4 regions of the Paenibacillus sp. R-74696 genome follow, and region 1 is predicted to be linked to each of the others. Evidence: riboswitches for the same ligand, from Rfam matches in the RefSeq annotation. Region 1 holds a riboswitch; each other region holds the start of a gene.
What was found. Region 1 has a riboswitch for cyclic di-AMP ahead of ACSR9A_RS17895 (C40 family peptidase). Riboswitches for the same ligand answer to the same signal wherever they lie in the genome.

Region 1 (4,733 bases):
TTCATTAAGCTGCTTCATAGCGGCATCAATAACAGGAATTCCCGTTTTTCCTTGGCTCCATGCCTCGAAATGCTGATCGTTCAGCCCAGATAAATCAAACTTCTGCTCATAGCGGTAGAAGTCCTCATTGTATTTTCCTTGGTACAGAAAAAAATCCCGCCATGCCAGCTGTCTAATCCACGACTCGGCTCCATACTGCTGCTGCGCTGCTTCATAGGCTTGTCTTGCCGACAGCGCTCCTGTATTCAAATAACGCGCCAAATGGCTTGTCTGGTCTTTCGCAAACTGGTCGCGGCTGCCTTCATAGCCAGCTAGGCGGCGGTTTAGAAATTGCTCCAGCGCATCGGCTGCACTCAGCGTTCCCGCGTCCGCCGTGCCAGATGCTCCCGCTACCCGCAGTAAGGCTGCCGCAGCGGGATGCTCCCGAGGAAGACTGAAGCGCTCTGCTATGCTGGCATCTATATTTTTCAGCGTATCCAGCTGTTTCAGCGTTGTTTCGCCCGCAGGGGAATAATGGCTTTGCATAAAGGACTGCCACATGCGGTAAAAGGGCGTAAATACCTTGTAAGGCTCACTGCGCCTGGAAAACGTATGAAGCTCCTCCAAATCGGCGAGTGGCGCATCGTCGAGCGGCAGCCAGCGACGTCCCGCTGCGCGCACAACCTGCGCAGTCGCATGGTCGCGCATTCGGGCATAAGGCGTATAGTCCATGTGGACGAGAACCTCTTCAATGGGATGGGCCAGCAGCAGCGCTTCGGTAATGGCAGCGGGATCGCCGTAAAGCACATGCAGCTGCTCGCCCGCCGCCTTGTACTGTTCCAATAGGAAGGTGGCTTGGGACAAGAAGGTTCTGCCGCTGTGGCAAGAGAGCCGGTCCTCGTCCGCCAGTGACGGGTCTATTATAAGCAGATGAAAGCCGCGCTGCCCAGAGCGGCGCACATAATCAAAACTGCGCAAATCGTTTGAACGCAGGTCTTTGCGGTGAATATATACATACATGGAAACGAGCCCCCTTGTGTCCGTGCTAGAAAACAGCAAAGCCGCAAGCTATTTGTCCGAAGACAAACAACTGCGGCTTTGCTGATTGAGACAGCAGCTTTTCGTTATGTAAGCGAAAAAAGCATGGCCTGGCTCTATTGCTCGCTTGCGTACTTGTCGTAAGCGTCTTGGCTCATAATGCGTGTAGCTGACACGTAACGATCAGCATAATAAGACTCGCTAAGTTTGCTAATAATAACGCCTCTGCTCGAGGAAGCATGTGCAAACTTTCCATCTCCAACATAAATACCAACGTGGGAGATGCCTTTGCCGCTCGTGTTGAAGAATACAAGATCGCCAGCGATCAGGTCACTCTTCTTCACTTCACTGCCATCGTTCGATTGCGCTTGGGAAGTACGGGAAAGATCGATGCCCATTTTATCGAAAACATATTTCGTAAAACCGGAGCAGTCGAAGCCTTTCGTAGTTGTTCCGCCGCTTTGGTACGGTGTGCCGATCAGATCAGCGATAACACCATCCATCTTCGAACCTGCGAACACGCTGCCTGCTTGGAAAGCAAGCATTAATACAAGACCAACGAGTAGTGCAGTTACCTTCTTCAAAATTTGAAACTCCTTCCGGTGCCGACGAGGTTAGCTGTGGGGTTCGGTTGTGAAGGTTCCCTATGATTTCCAAGACACTTGAATCAAGCCGTCCAAGCATCGAAATCAATTCACCCAAAGTGGTTCCCCCGTATTTCTATACCTTTGCGGTATAAAAAATTAGGCTGGTTTAATTTTGCTCTGCGCTAATAATTCGTTTTTTTCATGTGATTTCCTCCTATATGAATGAATTTCTAATAATTCTCATGTAACCTTTTGGCTCAATTTTGCGTTAAAACAAGTTTCTTGCCTAATAAATGCTCGTTCTATCACCGTTCGCAAGCAAAAAAACATTTTGTCAGTTTATATGAGAAATAGGCAGCCAATATGCTAAGAATCGTACATATAGGCTAGAATTATAGCGTAAAATGAAGAATTAGAGAGTTTAGTGTGCATCAGTCTAGGGGTTGGTAAATAAATAGAAGCGTTGCCTGGAGATGTCGGATAACCGAAAAACCCCGATTGCGGCCTCTTGTCCGCAATCGGGGTTTTTATGAGAAGGACTTTAGAAAAATGAGAATACTAAATGAGAATTAGGGAGGGCTGCCTTCATTTTTCTAAACTTAATTTCCTATTTATGGATGATAAAAGTTGTATAAAAGGGTCCTAAAAGGAGTCTGAAACGGTCTTAAAACGGTCTCAGCTCTGCTTCGATTGCAGGCAATCGTATTGTGCAGCGAGCGTCCATACCTTTAATAAGGTACGGAGCAGATGATAGGCTTGATGCATGATGAGCGCCAGTATTCCCGCCCAAGCATAGGAAAGGCCGGATACCAAGAGCGAAGCGGCGACTGCCAGCAGCCACATCAGCAGAGAGAGGCCGGCATAAGGAAAAAGATTTCGGAGCGCAATGCTGAGCGAGCGCATCGAGCCCGTGCCGGAGGCGGCGCCGAACTGCATGGCGAGCAGCAGCAGGTGAACGAGAAAGCTCCACAGCAGCCAACCGCCAAAGCTTGGAAGCGTGCTTTGCAGCAGCTCGCTCAGCGAATGGCCCTCCATTAGCAGCTTGAAGGCGCGAGGAAGAAGGAACCAGCCAGGCGCGAAAATAAGCAGCGTGCGCAGCCAATAGAGCAGCGTCACAGGCTTCCAAGCTTTGCGAATGCCTTGAAGAAACTGCGTTCCACCTTTTTCGTCCATATGATGCAGCGAGTAGAGCAGCCCCGCATGGAACAGCGGGCTCAGCAGCATGCGGGCGGCGAACAAGCCGCCCAGCAGCCATAGATAGGGGTTGATCAAATCTGTTTTTGTCAATTGAAACTGGGCTTCGCTGAGGAACAGCGAAACGGCCGAGTCCGACGGATGCTGGAGGGGAAAGCGCCGCAGCAGCGGCAGTACAGTCATATCAATAAAGCGGTAAAGGAAAAGTCCCCATAATAGCTGGTACAGGAACAACGCAATGACGATATAGAAATGGCGGATGGCGAGCCGCCAGCCTTGCTTCATATGCTGCTTCATTTTTTAACCTCCTCTCTACCAGCCTACGGATGCGAGCAGGCCTTCAATAAGCTTCGTCAGGCCGAGGCTCCACCGAATGCGCGACTGCTCCGGCACTTCTGCACGCATAAAATTGTTAATATGCCTATTGTCCAGCACATTGCTGTTTTTCGGATCCACCGCTACCCATGCGAGCGGAGCAGCATGCATCACCTTGTACTCCATATGCGACTCGGCGGCGTCCCAGATTTTAGAAGTTGTTTCACCGTCGGTAAAGGAGAAAACGAGCGGTATGGACCCGTTTTGTCCGCCATTGCGCTTGATCAGCACGGTAGACTCGTACTCTGTTTGGCCATCCTGCTGCACTTCATTCACTCGAATAGCCTCTACTGAAAAATCCGCCATCAGGCTGCCATATACATACTGGTGAAAATAATCCTGCCATTTTCCCTTCGTAACCTGCTCGACGACTCGCTGGAAATCGGACGTAGTTGGATGCTTGAATTTGTATTTTTGAAAATACGTGCGCATAATTTTTTGCATCGTCTTTGCTCCGACCTGCTTCTCAATGCCGACCAGCACAAGCTTGGCGCGCATGTATACATTTTCCGCATACTCATCGCTATTGTGATAGGCCCATGAAGGCTGCTTAAGCGGGGCAGGGGCTGTAATATAGCTGGCTTCCATAGCTAAATTGGGTTCAACGCCATAGGCGTTCTCCATCACTTTATCCTCGGCATACGATGTAAAGCCTTCGTCGAGCCAAGCTTCTTCGAACTCGTTCGATGCGACCATCCCGTACCAATACTGATGACCGATCTCATGCACAACGGTTCGCTCCAGGCTGTAGCCAGGGTTATCGGATTCAGCAGCTAAAGCGGTTACGAGCGTTGGATATTCCATGCCGCCGGCGCCATTCGCCCCTTTCGGCGGAACGATGATGGACAGCGTTGAATACGGATATTCACCGTACCACTCCGCGTATTTGGACAGCGACGATTTCGCTGCATGCATATAGCGGTCCTTCAGCCCTTCGTGGGCAGGGTCCAGATAAAGCTTAATGCGCACGCCCGGAATGCCCGTTCCTGACAAGGTGTCCTCCGCATATATGAAGTCGGGCGAGGCGGACCAAGCAAAGTCATGCACATCCTCGGCATAAAACTGATAGACGCTTGTGCCATTTTGCGTCACAGCTTCCTTCGTCTGAATGCCGGTTGCGGCTACCGTAAAGTTTTCTGGCACAGTAATCTGGGCGCTGTATAAGCCGAAATCGCTGTAAAATTCCGAGTCGCCATGATACTGGTGGACGTTCCAGCCTTCATTAGTTCGGCCGCGTGTGCCATCCGTTTCATAAACGGCAAGCTTCGGAAACCACTGGCCCGCCATGACGAAGCTGCCGGAATAGCCCATGCGTGCGAATACTTCGGGCAGTTTAACCTCGTAGGTCATGGCAAGCGTTATTGATTTGCCCGGTGCGAGTGGAACGGGAAGGTTAAGCTTCGTCAGCGTATAATCGTCCGTATTTCCGTCATCGGGCTGGACATAATGCAGGCGGGGAAGCAGGCTCTCGCCCTCCAGCGTTTGCAAGGTGAGCAGCTTCAAATAACCTTGGCTGTCTACCGTAGCCTTGTCACCGCGCAGTTGGCCGCCAGACTCGCG
Region 2 (4,733 bases), on a different contig from region 1:
GCCCTGCTTGCTGCTTTTCGCAAACCGGCCGTACATGAAGGGCAGTGCGGCAGGCAGCGCCCACATGGACAAAATCTCAATGACATTCGTCAGTGGACTAGGATTTTCGAACGGATGGGCGGAGTTGGCTCCGAAAAAACCGCCGCCATTCGTGCCAAGATGCTTAATCGACTCCAGCGACGCAACTGGCCCGATGGCGATATGCTGAACCGCGCCCGTTAGCGTCGTAACGGTCAAGGTGGGGCTAAGCGTTTGAGGCACTTGCAGCGCCACAAGCAGCAGCGTAATGACAATTGCCAGCGGGAAGAAAATCCGCGTATGCGCTTTGACGAAATCCTCGAAAAAGTTGCCGAGCGTTCCGCCCTTGCTCGTAATGCCGCGCACGAAAGCGACGGCAACGGAAAAGCCGGTGGCGGCTGATGTAAACATCATCATCGTAATGACCGCCGTTTGCGCAAAATACGTCAGCCCTGATTCGCCGCTGTAATGCTGGAGATTCGTATTGGTCATAAAGCTGATGACCGTATTTAGGACGAGCGTAGGCTCCATGCTGCTGATCCCGTTCGGATTAAGCGGCAGGCCGCTTTGCAGTCGCAGCAGCACGTAGCTAATAGCAACGAGTATGAAATTGAGTGTAATAAAGCTGAGTGCATATTTTTTCCAGGTCATGCCTTGGCGATTTTCGAGTCCGATCACGGAATAAATGACCGCTTCGACTCGTCCAAACAGCTTGTCGGTACGGTTCGGAGCGTTTGAAAACACGGAATATAAATAATGCCCAAGCGGCTTTGCGATCAGCATGATCATACCGATGACTACCGCCATTTGCAGGACGTCCACAGCTGTTCCTCCCTTGCTATCAATGAATGATGAAACGTTATTTGCTAAAATTTCTCCGGATGAAGCAAGGCGTAGACAAGATACACCAGCAAAGCTCCTGTAACGAGCAATATGACAATCATCCCCGTTCCTCCGTTTCGCTAATGGACCGATCGCACCAGCGTATAAATCCGGCAATCAGCCCGAAAGCTGCGATTAAGGTCAAAGCCATTCCGATATCCAGCATAGCTGCAGCGCTCCTTATTTCGTTTTGTTCCTAGTTATTTTGGGAAAAAAGGCAACAAAAAAGAAGCCTTGGGCAAAGAGGACTCTTCACCCGCAGCTTCCTTCATCCGGGCATCATACGCCCCTGATTCGCCTGCGATTAGTGTAAGTGTGGCCTCTCCCGTTGACGCTTGCGAGGTTAGCTGTCGGATTCGGGCGCGAGAGACGCCCTACGCTTGGCACTTATCGTGCCCTTGCGATTCACCCCGTGACGCTTCCTGCCATCGTCCATTGGACAACGACAGAGAGCCGTCGATGGTTCCCCCGTTTCTGCGGCAGTGCAGAACTCAGCGATTGAAACAAAATATCTGCCGATGTTGCGAGTGCTATTTTCATAAAAAGACAACAAAAAACCACAGAGGCGTATGACGCTCTGTGGCCTAATTTATAAGGTCACAATCGTTCACCATTCCTCTCTACACCTGCGCTTACGAGGTTAGCTGTCGGATTCGGGCGGTGAGAGTCGCCCTACATTTGCCTGGAGTTTCATGATACTCCTGCAAACGATTCACCCCTGCGCTACCGGCCTCCGACTCTCACATCGGACACTTGCAGTGCGTTTGGTTCCCCCGCTCTTCGCCTAATGCGCGAAGACTCAGCGATCAAGCAAAAACGACTTCGTCGTCCTTCTGGGACGAGCGAAGAGCTTTGCCCTTAGAAATATAAGCCTATTTATAAGTGCAAAACTTATAAATTCTTATATTTCAAAAAAGGTTCAATCATGTTATGAATCATACTCCCCCGCCGCGAGTGCTGTAAAGGAAGCTTACGCCGCAAAAGAGAGCGAATGCAGCGGATTAGACTGATTTTAAACGCTTACAGTGAGAGTTATCTTTAGCAGGGTCGGTTTATCTCGTGATTTCTTTTAAAATATAGGAAAGCATATGATTTTTCCATCCTTTCTCTATATTTCAACGCGAAACGGTAGCTTTGCCGCCAGGAGGACGGCTTAAGCCGTTTACGCTTGTTTACTCAAAGCACCCCCTCTTTCCAGAAAACACGGAAACGAATATGATAAATAGCATGCTGACAGAATCAGGTCTTTGCGGCTGCTCGGCCGCGTATTTAAATAGCGGGGGGATAAACGATGTATAAAGTGCTGCTGGTGGATGATGAAGAAGAGACGCGCAGCGGACTGCTGCAGGAAATTACATGGGAGCGCCATGGCTTTGAAATCGTAGATACGGCGGCGAACGGCCGGGAAGCGATGGAGCTGATCGAGCGTTTGGAGCCGGATATCGTCGTTACGGATATTAGCATGCCGTATATGAATGGCTTGGAGCTGGCGGAATGGACGAGGAAGACGTATCCGCTGACGCGCATCGTTATTTTTTCCGGCTATGATGAATTTGAATATGCCAAGCAGGCGATCGGCTTGCAGGTGGATGAGTATATTTTAAAGCCTTTTTCCGCGCAGCAGCTTCTTGAGGTGATGGACAAGGTGAAGGAGCGGCTCAATGATGAGCGCGAGAAACGGGAAAATATGCAGCTGCTGCAGGAGCATTACCGTACAAGCCTGCCGGTCGTAAAAGAGCTGTTCCTGTCGTCACTGCTCTCCCGCAAGCTTCCGCTGCGGCAGATAGAGGAGAAGGCAGCGAAATATGAGCTCGATTTGGCGGGGGAGGCGTACATTGTGTCCGTGCTGCACACGCATGTATTGGAAGCGCTTCCCGGCGTTCCGCTGCGGACGGCTGAAAGCTCACTTGCGGCCTCCAGCGATCTCGACCTCAAGCTGTTTGCCCTTCGCAATGTGGCGGAAGAGGTATGGGGCAGGCTCGGGCTGGGCAAGGTTTTTCTGCATCAGGATCAGGTGGCGCTGCTTGCAGTTGGACAGGGAGGAGGCGCCCCGGAGCTAATGGAGCGGACGCTGGGCGGCCTCGCTGAAATGCTGCAAAATATCCGGAAATACTTGCGTTTTCCAGTAACGATTGGCGTCAGTTCGACGCTTCCTGATGTCGCACAGCTGAAGCAGGGCTACGGGGAGGCGCAGCAGGCGCTGGATTATCATAATTTGGTGGGCAGCAACCGGATCATTTGCATTGACGATGTGGAGACGCGCTACGTTGAAGAGCTGCAATTCGACGAGCTCAAGGAGCAGGCGCTCGTCCGGTGCCTGCGCGTAGGTACGCATGAGGAGCTGGAGCAGCTGGTGGCCGCGCTTTTTGATGAGATTGAAGGTGTTAATGCCGCTTACCGGGAGTACCAGCTGTACATGCTGGAGATGATGACGGCGATTATGAAGCTGGTGAAGGAAGCGGGGCTGAGCCTGTACGAAATAGCGGGCTACGAGCTGCAAATTTATGCGGAGCTGCAGCAGCTTAGCGGGCTTGAGGAGACGAGAAGCTGGTATATGTCGCTCTGCGAGAAAATTCGCCATCATATCGCCAGCCGCAGGCAAAGCTCCTACAAGCAGCTGGTTGAGGAAGCGGTGCATTATACAAAGGCAAACTTCCATGACAGCGAGCTGTCGATTGCCCGGCTGTGCAGTCATCTGCATATTAGCGCAGGCTACTTCAGCAGCCTGTTCAAGAAGGAAGTGAAGCTGACCTTCGGCGGTTATTTGCTTCAGCTGCGGATGGAGGCGGCGAAGGAGCTGCTGCGGGCAACAGAGCTGAAGACGTTTGAAATTGCCGAGAAGGTCGGCTTCTCGGACCCGAATTATTTTTCCCTATGCTTTAAGAAAAATGTCGGCGTCTCCGCCAAGGATTACCGCAATCAGGCGATGAATGCGGAAGCGCCATGAGAAAGCGCAGCATCCAGTTTCTCATTTCAGTGGCGCTGTCGGTTTTTTCGGCGGCAGCGATTATGATGGTCAGCGTGCTGCTGTACAACAAGTTCTCACAGACCGCGGAGACTAATGCGCTGCGCAATACCCAGCAGGTCGTCGATCAGGTCAGCTACAACTTGGAGGATTATATCCAGGGCATGTCGGAAATTTACGGCGTTATCCACGATACGATCAGCCGCAGCGGCGATGTGAACGAAGAGGAGCTGCGCAGCCAGCTGAATACGATCATCGGCATTCGGGGAGAAATTGTATCGCTGGCGGTCATTGGGCATGACGGCGAGGTCATGATGAGCATTCCGGGCGTTGCGCTCAAGGAAAATCTGAGCTTATACAATCAGCGCTGGTTCCAAAGCGCGCTGCAAACGCCGAATCATCTCAGCTACTCGCTGCCTCATGTGCAGAATATGTACAAAATGCAGTACAAATGGGTCGTCTCGCTTAGCAAGGGCATTACCGTAGCGCGGAGCGGGAAAACGGAGCATGGCGTGCTGCTGCTGGACGTCAATTTTAACAAAATCAATCAGCTGTCCTCGCGGGTCGTGCTGGGGAAGAAGGGCTACGTCTACATTGTGGATGAGAGCGCGGGCAATATGGTGTATCATCCGCAGCAGCAGCTCATCTATGCCGGTCTGAAAAGCGAAAATGTCGAGCAGGCGCTGAAATATACGTTTGGCAGCTTTCATGACGAATCTGGAGACGAGGATAAAATGATTACGGTGCAGACGATCGGCAACATCGGCTGGAAGGTGGTCGGGGTGTCCTTCACCGACGAAATTATTACGACAAAGCGCGAGCTGAACGACTATTTGCTGAATCTGCTGCTGCTTTTGCTCGTATTTGT
Region 3 (4,733 bases), on a different contig from region 1:
CCGCCATGTCACTATCGTGCTTGCTATGAATCCAGATAACGGGAAATCGGTCCAGACACGACCGACCCAGGCCAAATGATTGCTCGGATTCATAAATTCTAGTAAAACAGATGTCAACCATGCGGCGTATAGGCCAAACAAGGACCCGGCCAATGCGAACATCCCTACCACAACCAAGTGAGGTGCAGTGATGACCCATCGTATACGGCCCACTCGGCTGCGCAACAAAAGGCCAATCATTAAGGCCATCAAGGCCGATGCACCGCCGATTGTGGTCAATGCCCCTATTTGAAGACCCCTATCGGCAGTAATCAATCCCCCGATACCTGCCATGATGGCAGGAGCAGCATAGGCCATGACAACTTCACGCCATAGTATAAAAATCTTTTTCTTGGAACCAGCAGGCTTGATGCCGTAAACAGCATCTGTCTGATTCGGGTATTTCATCTTGTTCATTTAGCTGCTCCCCCTCTTCTTTGAAATCGTTCAACGATTGCTTTCAGTGAAATATAATTAGCTTCCTAACTATATAAGGATAAAAATAGGCTAGCTTTACTAGCCCATTCTAATCATTACTGATGTTTCCCTTTGGTTTCGAGCCTACTTCGCCCGTAAGAGCTGAGATGCCTTGTGTAATTCGGCCTAGCAAGTCGAGAAATACGCTGCGCTCCTCGATATTGAGCAAGCCCACCATTGCTTCCAGCCGAGCGAAATGCTCAGGAGCCATTTCACGAAGCTTCTTCGCTCCTGCTTCCGTCAAAATGACCGATCTCTGACGGCCATCATCTGAGCTTGATCTCCGAGATACTAGCCCATCTCGTTCAAGGGTGTCGATAAGACCTGTCACTGTAGCACGTGTAACGCCTAGATGCTCCGCTAATTGCGAAGGCAATTCTTCTCCTTCGTTATCTTCAAGATCTGCCAATAAACGATATCGACTTGTTGATAAACCGAATCTAGAGAAATGAATCTCCGAGGCATGTCCAAGCTTGACTCCCGCTGCCATTAGTCTAGAAGCGACGAGTATAGCCTGAGCGTCTATGTCTAGGTTATAGCGATCAATCTGACGCTTGGATTGTACTAGCGAAGGAATTGCGTCAATGTCATTTAATAATTTATTATTGTTGTTCATATATATAGTATGGTTCCTAATTACTTTTGTGTCAACACATTTATATAACCTATCAATAGCCCGTCATTCTTCCTATGTGGAACTAAAACTTTATTTTCTTTCCATAGGAGAACAAGCAGCGGATAAAAAAAGAAACCTTTCCGCCAGCTGAATCATGGCGGGGAAGATTCCTTTGTGTTAGGTCGATCCAAAATAGGCTAAAAAATAGAAAGATAGAATAACGAGCGGCTGAGTAAAATAGGTTCCTCGGAAGTGTTGTCATCCGGTTCAATTTCTGCCGTCCAGTGTTTGAGATGGTGAATGGCGTGATCGAACAGGTTGTACACACTGTGTTGATCAGCTTGCTCGCTCCGAAGCGAACGGCCTGTTATGGACAAGGTGCCGATAAAGCTGCTCAGCGCGCTGCACCACAGGCCCCAATCGTTAGGGCGTTCCATTTCGTCTACAAAAGTCTCGCCAAAGCCAATGCCTTTGTCCGTCGTTACCCGCAAGCAGGCACGGTTTCCAGCGGCGTCTACATTGAGTGCTGGAATGACAAACAGCTCAATGCGCTTGACCGTAAGCTTCATTGCGTGCTTCGCCTTAGGCGGAGCGTCCGGCGCATGAAGGACAATCATATTCATCTCTCCTCACGTTCGCTTACGGAGTTAGCTGTCGGATTCGGGCCAGAGAGCTGCCCTACCAGTGCGCGAAGGCACCGGATTCACCCCTTGCGATTCAAGCTGTCGCTTCAACCACGTCGTTGGTTCCCCCGCTTTTTCAATTGAAAAATTAAGCGATTAATAATAGAGTGCCAGAATTCGGCTAGGGATATATATTATACCTTAATGGCTCATTTGTAAACCTTTTAGCAGTAAAATAAAAAAATGCAGCTGCCTCAAGCGAGAACGAGCGCTGCCGTTATTTGGCGGCAACGCTCGTTTTCTGCAGAAATAACTGCTGAATTATGAATACAGTAGTTCATTGTGGACTGACCGCTCATGTAGAAGTTGTCGTGAGTTAATGCATAGGGAAGATCCAGCCAACCCATAAAGCAAGAAGAACGAGAGTAAACAGCAGAACAGGCGGAATGACAACAATCGTTACTTTGACATAATCCAACCAATTGATTTTCACCTTGGCTTTCTGTACAAGATTCATCCAAATGAGCGAGGCTAGAGTGCCTATCGGTAAAATGAGTGAGCCAATATCGCTCCCAATGACGCTGGCGAGGTAGGCGATTTTGAGTGAAAGCGGATCGAGGTTCATTTCGGTGAGGGTGATCGTGCCGATCATGAGAGCGGGGTGATTGTTGACGAGTGTAGACATGGCAGAGACAAGCCCTCCGATTAAAATGCTTGCATTCATCAGGCTCCCCATGACAAGCGGCTCGAACACCTGCACGAGTAATTGCGTCAGGCCAATATTGTGCAGGCCATAAATAATGATATACATGGCGAAGGCGAAAATGAGTATATGCCACGGAATTTTACGCAAAATGTCGTTCGGCGGCATTTTCAAGTAAACCCAGCGCCAACTAAGGAGCAGCAGGGAGCCGAAAACAGCGACCCACTCAACGGGGATATGCAAATAGGAGGCAGCAAATAAGCTTAGCCGGACAGAGAAGACGAAAAGCAGAATCAATTTCATAAAGCGGCTGCTGTATTTGGGATATGCAGGCTTGCTTCCGTTAGGTGTGAGTAAAGGATGGTAGCCAGATTGAATAGGGACAATTGAAATCGTATGGGGTACTTGCCGGGGAAGCTGATGGTAAAAGTAGAAGAACAGCAGCAGGCTGAGCAGCAGCAGACCAATTGTAGCGGGGATAAACATCATGACGGTATGCATGTACAAATCCATGCCGACGATTTTTAGCGCAATCAGATTTACAATATTGCTGACCCCGATGGGGGCGCTGGAGGCGGTAGCGATTAATGCTCCTGAAAGTAGGTATGGAATTTTTTGGTGATTTTTCAGTCCCATGTGATGCAGCATAATGAGCAAAATCGGGGTAGTGATAAGAATGCTGCCGTCATTGTTGAAAAATAGCGTCATCAGAAAACACATCAGGTTTACATACCAGAACAATCTGAGTCCTGAGCCACGTGCTCGAATGGCAAGCCCCTCGGCAGCCCAGATGAAGAAGCCAAAGCTCTCCAGCACGATTGCCATTACGATCGTCGCCATAATGGTGATGGCTGCTCCACTAACGGTGGCGCTAATATGCGCAAGGTCCGTCAACGAGACGACTCCGCTCAATAGGACGAGTATGGCGCCAAACGTAGCAGGAATGGCTTCATTCAGTCCTCTTGGACGCCACAAAATGAGCAAGATCGTGAAGAGGAAGGCAAACAGGGAAACGATAATGGAAGGTAGCGAGATCAAATGTTAATCACCTCGAATTCTTGGTTAAATTCATAGTGAAGCAGAAAAGGGTTATTCATTTGCGGCAACTGCATTATGCTGAGCGGCTTCTATGCGGCTGCTGTCATAGCGTTTATCGGTTGTCGTAGAGGATAGAGATATAATAGTAGGCTGTTTGATCGGCGGAGGAGGCTTGAGAATGAAATAGAGGGACAGGCCTGACGAGCAAATAATGAAGATCGTAAGCAAAAGGGTTTCCTCCTTTCTAGTAATAACGTATAAGAGGACGACTATCATGGGGAGATATGAATAATATATGTATATGTGGCCTACTGATAGAGGGTACTAGACGTTAATAGTAGATTGCTATAATTCCGCGAAGCGTCCCCGCTCCGGAAACGCAAAACAACCTCGGCCTTGTTAAGGGCCGAGGCTGCTTCGTTATCTTTTTACTTGGATATGGACATAGGCGCTACCCAATCGGATGACCATTGCTGCAATTCGCGAATGACCGGCTCCAGTGCGTGTCCCTTTTCGGTAAGCGAATATTCGATGCGAACTGGAATGTCTGGAAAGACGGCGCGGCTTACAATGCCCTCATTTTCAAGATCCTTGAGCCGCTCAGACAGCAGTCTGCCGCTAATGGGAAGGGCACCTTGAATGCAGCTGAAGCGCTGCGGCCCGGACAGCAACTGATAAATAATCAAGCCGGTCCATCGTTTGCTTATAATGTCCATTCCTTTGTGCAGGCGCGGACAAAGCCCGGATTTCTCCATGTAGATCACCTCATTAATAACTTGCTATTAAGTATAACTTTAATATAATTTATATACAAGCAAACTTTTTGAATGCTCATAACTTGACGTAATGGAATTTCGAATATATAATTAGTTACTAATGGTAAGCGAAAACTTGTTCCCCTATGATTATTAATAAGGCAAGGTGCATTTATAGCAGATGAAGCTTAGCCTTTCAACCTATTATATCAAATACAGATGAAGAAGGTGCACACTAATGATTAAACCATCCATTCGTTCTATTATAAATGACAAAATAAAAACTATTGAAGGCGATTCGCACGATATCCATGTTGTCGGACCCATTCAGCTTCCGGTTGAGCTTGACGGCGAGACGAAGATTTTTCAGTGGTACAGCTGGCTGAAGCGTGAGAAAAATAGCGCCCAAGACGAAACAGATCTATACAGCGAGCTGGCGAAGGGGCATTATGCGGAGCTTCAGCAATCCAGCGTACTCGTCT
Region 4 (4,733 bases), on a different contig from region 1:
TATACGCCGCGGTCGGCTGGCATCCCGTTGACAGCATTGATATGCTGCCAGAGGATCTTAATTGGATTGAGGATTTGTGCTCTAATCCTAAAGTGGTAGCCATTGGCGAAATCGGACTGGATTACCATTGGGATACGTCCCCTAAGGACGTACAACACCGTGTATTTCGCGAGCAAATTCGATTAGCCAAAAAGCTGAAAAAACCAATTATTATTCATAATCGCGATGCTCATGAGGATGTTGTCAAGCTGCTGAAGGAGGAAAATGCATCTGAAGTCGGAGGCATTATGCATTGTTTTTCCGGCAGTCCAGAAACGGCTCAAAAATGCCTAGATATGAACTTCTATATTTCGTTCGGTGGACCGCTTACATTCAAAAATGCAAGGGTGCCAAAAGAGGTGCTTGCGATGGTTCCGAGCGACCGAATTTTGATCGAAACGGATGCCCCATATTTGACCCCTCATCCATTCCGTGGGAAACGAAATGAGACGTCTTATGTGTCGCTCGTTGCGGAAGCGGCAGCAGAAATATTAGGAAAATCGGTGGCCGAAATCGCCAATTTGACGACCGAAAACGGTAAAAAATGTTTCGGAATTGAGTAAAAACGGCTATAAAAGCGAGAATAAGTGACCTTTACGGCGATAAAACTAATTTTTCATGCTGAAATAGACTCTCTTTTCCGTAAATATCCTAAAATTTCGCTTAAATCGGTTTTTATCTGATCTTTACAATTAGGCTCCGATGAAGGTATGATTCATTTCAGAGCTTTAAATTTTTGTATTGGATTTCCAGTTTGCGCTTAATCTTCGAACTTTGGAGAGCGGGGGAACCAGGCACGATGCTGTGAGGAAATTACGGATCACATTGCACGCGCACTTGAATTTCTTCTAGGGGTGAATTTGGCGGGGATTGCCATGAGCATTCTTCCGACGATAGGGCAGCTCTCTTGCCCGAACCCGACAGCTAACCTCGTAAGCGTTTATAGAGAGTGATCAACCTCGTGCATCCACCATTCCTGAATAGTCTATTCGACGTTCCCAGGAAGCCACGATACAGATCCTCTGTCGACGGGCTTTCTTTTTATTTTTGAATATTGGGTAAACCGTCGTCATAGGGTAAATCTAGGAGGTTGCAGAGGAAATATACTGGAGCGTGCTAGAAGCACGCCAATATACTATAGTCGCGTCAATGGTATCATGCGTAATTCGACGGCGGGGCTATGAAGGAGGACCGATGAAGTGGGCATTATTCAAGCAAGTGAGACCCATGGGAAACGATCATCCAGCATGTCTTTCGCATTGCGATGGAAGCGTGAAAACTTGCGTTTGATTCTTTTGAGTACTACGATCTCAATCGCTATGACTTTCATGTTTTTGGTGTTGTTGTACGGATCGGCTGACAAAAGCGTATCCGTAGTAGTGAATGGACAAGAAACTGTTGTTTCAACGAAACAATGGGTCCTGCAACGCCTACTGGATGAACAAGCTATTACAATTGGCCCGCATGATGAGGTATCTGTACCTCTGAATACGGCAGTAAAGGAAGGGGACCGCTTTGAGATTAAGCATGCGGTACCGCTACTTGTAAAAGCTGATGGCAAGACATCAACGGTGTACACGACAGAGAAAACCGTGCAGGCAGCGATAAAGAAATTAAATATTCCTGTTGAAGATGATGATAAAGTATTACCTTCGCTTGGCTCGGGCGTCAGCGCGGATATGACCGTAACGGTCATTCGCGTCGATACGAAGCTAGGCAAGTCGTCCAGCACAACACCGTTCACCATTGTGAAGAAGGAAGATCCGAACCTGGAAGTAGGCAAGGAAAAGGTTGTGCAGACGGGCAAAGAAGGCGTCGTAACGATCAAAATTGAGAAGCAGTTTGAAGATGGCGTGCTTGTCTCCAAGAAAGTGGTAGACAAGGTAGTCGAATCGGCTGCGGTTAATCAGGTCGTTGCAATCGGTACGAAAAAGCCGGAGCCTAAGGTTACTGTGCTGTCCACAGCGACAACCAGCAACAATGTATCGGTAGACGGCACCACGCTCACATCCAAAAAGGTGCTTAGCAACGTCACCTTGACGGCTTATTCAGCTGGCTTAGCTTCGACGGGCAAGAGCGAAGGCCACCCGGATTACGGTATTACGGCTTCAGGTGCTAAAGTATCGGAAGGACGGACGATTGCCGTTGACCCGGATGTCATTCCACTCGGTTGGTGGGTGTACATCGAGGGTATTGGTTTCCGCCGCGCTGAAGATACCGGAAGTGCGATCAAGGGCAATAAGATCGATGTATATTTTGACAGTGAAAAGCAAGCTAATCAATTCGGGAAGAAAAAAGGTTTTACCGTCTATGTGATTGGTCCTAATAAGCCATCGCTTAGCTAATTAGCATCAGTTCTTTATGGATTGTGCTCTAGTTTATCGCAATTATAAGCTAAATATGACAGGTTACGGAAGAGGCCTTGCCTCTTCTTTTTGTTTGCGTAAGATTCGCTTGAATAGCTAATTGGGGGTATAATAAAACAGACGCGAATGAGCGGGTTGTTGTTGCAGCAATCGCCCATTTTTTTGAAATATATGCATGTATAAGTTTCCCTTTGCGAAAGGATTGTTCGATGTGATCAAGGAAATGATTGTAGTAGAAGGCAAAGAGGATACGGTGGCGATTAAGCGGGCCGTTGAAGCCGATACGATTGAGACGAATGGATCGGCCATTGGTGAGGATGTGCTGCGGCGCATTGCGCTGGCACAGGAGCGCCGTGGCGTTATTATATTTACAGATCCGGATCATGCAGGAGAGCGTATTCGCAAAATCGTCGCTCAGCGCGTACCGGGCTGCAAGCATGCTTTTTTACCGCAGGAGCTGGCCTCCTATAAAGGGGATATCGGCATTGAGAATGCGGCTCCTGATGCAATCAGGCAGGCGCTCTCGGAGCTGCGGACAGAAACGGCTGAAAGCGTGGGGGCCATTACTTGGGATGATTTGATGGCGGCTGGCTTAATCGTGCATGAGGAAGCGGCGAAGCGGCGGCTGGTTATGGGCAAGCTGCTGGGCATCGGCTACGCTAATGGGAAGCAGTTCTATAAGCGCTGCACAAGCTTCTGCATTACGCGCGAGGAGTTTGAGAAGGCGCTGCAAGCCATGGAACAACAGGAACAGGGGTGACGAGGGCGTATGACGGAGCAACAAGGGTTGAATAAAAGCGCGGTTAAGACCGCAGAGGTAGCCACGCCTAAACGGACGAAGGAAATAATTGCAAAGTACGGGTTTTCCTTTAAGAAGAGCTTAGGACAAAACTTTCTCATTGACCAAAATATATTAAACAATATAGTCAGTGCAGCTGAGCTTGACGAGACAAAAGGGGCACTTGAGATCGGCCCTGGTATCGGAGCGTTGACGCAGCGCCTTGCGGCAGTTGCGGGTACCGTAACTGCTGTTGAAATCGACAATCGGCTTATTCCGATTTTGCATGATATTTTCGAAAACGAGGCGAATGTGGGCATCGTGCACGGCGATGTGCTCAAGCTAGACCTGAAGCAGCTGTTCGAAGAGCGTTTCAGCGGCGTAACGGGCGTCAGCGTCGTGGCGAACCTGCCTTATTACGTGACGACCCCAATTCTGATGAAGCTGCTGGAGGAGCGCCTGCCGCTGGAAAATATCGTCGTCATGATTCAGAAGGAAGTCGCACAGCGGATGGCAGCGAAGCCGGGCGGCAAGGAATACGGCAGCCTGAGCGTGGCTGTGCAGTATTATTGCGAGCCTAAGCTCGTCTGTACAGTTCCTCATACGGTGTTCATACCTCAGCCGAATGTAGACTCGGCGGTTATTAAGCTTGCGCTGCGGGACAAGCCGGCTGTTGATGTGCCCGATGAGGCACATTTCTTCCGCATTGTGCAGGCCAGCTTCGCACAGCGCCGCAAGACGCTCTACAACAATTTGACGGCGCTTGTGGGCAAAGAACAGCGGGAGGCGCTGACAACGCTGCTGCAGGGGCTTGCGATCGATCCTGCGCGGCGGGGTGAAACGCTGTCACTGGAGGAATTCGCCAAGATCAGCCGCGCATTTTTGGAAGTGGGCTGGAGAGGCTAAATAAAGATGGGCGCCGCCGGGCAATGGCTCCGGGGCGCCCGTTTGATTTTTCCGCACACTACACGCCATTTGCCCATAGGATAGACGAAGAGGTGATTTACCTATGGAGCAAGGGGAGCTGGTCGTCCGCAAATCGTATGGCGGTGACGTGCTATTCCGCGTAGAAGCTGTTCGAACGGATCATGCCCTGTTGAAAGGCACGGATTACCGATTGCTTGCGGATGCACCGATTCCTGATTTATCGGTTGTTCGCGATCCAAAGAAAGAAAAAGCTACGCAGCTGGTCCGAGTGAAAGTAAATGACTCGCTCAGCCGCATACGTCAGCAGCATGAGCAAATGGCCGTTCAGGTGAAGGCGGATATTCGGCATGCGATGCCACAAAGCCAGCCTTTCTTCGAGGTGCCCGGCAAAGTGCTGCATTTGGACGGTGACGGCAATTATTTGCGTAAAAGCATGCAGCTGTACCAGACGATGAACGTACCGGCGCATGGCGTGCATGCGCATGAGTCACAGATGGCTGATTTGCTTTATCGGCTGCTGCCTCAAGTGAAGCCGGACATTGTGGTCATTACGGGGCATGACGGCGTGCTAAAAACAAGGCTGGAAGCAGATCTGCACAGCCTGAGCAGCTATAAAAACTCGC

Region 2: it holds a riboswitch for cyclic di-AMP, as region 1 does, so the genes downstream of both, kdpF (K(+)-transporting ATPase subunit F) here and ACSR9A_RS17895 (C40 family peptidase) in region 1, are expected to answer to the same signal.
Region 3: it holds a riboswitch for cyclic di-AMP, as region 1 does, so the genes downstream of both, ACSR9A_RS25075 (hypothetical protein) here and ACSR9A_RS17895 (C40 family peptidase) in region 1, are expected to answer to the same signal.
Region 4: it holds a riboswitch for cyclic di-AMP, as region 1 does, so the genes downstream of both, ACSR9A_RS02245 (resuscitation-promoting factor) here and ACSR9A_RS17895 (C40 family peptidase) in region 1, are expected to answer to the same signal.

Annotation. Positions count from the first base shown of each region.
Region 1 covers NZ_JBPULM010000037.1:84,404-89,136, forward strand. Annotated here, with positions in the region: gene ACSR9A_RS17890 (cryptochrome/photolyase family protein) at 1-999, opposite strand, end outside; gene ACSR9A_RS17895 (C40 family peptidase) at 1,134-1,604, opposite strand; cyclic di-AMP (ydaO/yuaA leader) riboswitch at 1,606-1,777, opposite strand; gene ACSR9A_RS17900 (hypothetical protein) at 2,280-3,095, opposite strand; gene ACSR9A_RS17905 (M1 family metallopeptidase) at 3,111-4,733, opposite strand, start outside.
Region 2 covers NZ_JBPULM010000027.1:77,093-81,825, reverse strand. Annotated here, with positions in the region: gene kdpA (potassium-transporting ATPase subunit KdpA) at 1-840, opposite strand, end outside; gene kdpF (K(+)-transporting ATPase subunit F) at 885-962, opposite strand; cyclic di-AMP (ydaO/yuaA leader) riboswitch at 1,218-1,407, opposite strand; cyclic di-AMP (ydaO/yuaA leader) riboswitch at 1,515-1,715, opposite strand; gene ACSR9A_RS10725 (response regulator) at 2,192-3,847, shown strand; gene ACSR9A_RS10720 (cache domain-containing sensor histidine kinase) at 3,844-4,733, shown strand, end outside.
Region 3 covers NZ_JBPULM010000046.1:111,479-116,211, reverse strand. Annotated here, with positions in the region: gene ACSR9A_RS25085 (hypothetical protein) at 1-456, opposite strand, end outside; gene ACSR9A_RS25080 (MarR family winged helix-turn-helix transcriptional regulator) at 566-1,132, opposite strand; gene ACSR9A_RS25075 (hypothetical protein) at 1,330-1,749, opposite strand; cyclic di-AMP (ydaO/yuaA leader) riboswitch at 1,754-1,920, opposite strand; gene ACSR9A_RS25070 (ArsB/NhaD family transporter) at 2,132-3,496, opposite strand; gene ACSR9A_RS25065 (hypothetical protein) at 3,548-3,724, opposite strand; gene ACSR9A_RS25060 (winged helix-turn-helix transcriptional regulator) at 3,925-4,251, opposite strand; gene ACSR9A_RS25055 (GTP cyclohydrolase II) at 4,490-4,733, shown strand, end outside.
Region 4 covers NZ_JBPULM010000013.1:10,574-15,306, forward strand. Annotated here, with positions in the region: gene ACSR9A_RS02240 (TatD family hydrolase) at 1-602, shown strand, start outside; cyclic di-AMP (ydaO/yuaA leader) riboswitch at 787-994, shown strand; gene ACSR9A_RS02245 (resuscitation-promoting factor) at 1,239-2,384, shown strand; gene rnmV (ribonuclease M5) at 2,617-3,165, shown strand; gene rsmA (16S rRNA (adenine(1518)-N(6)/adenine(1519)-N(6))-dimethyltransferase RsmA) at 3,175-4,089, shown strand; gene yabG (sporulation peptidase YabG) at 4,193-4,733, shown strand, end outside.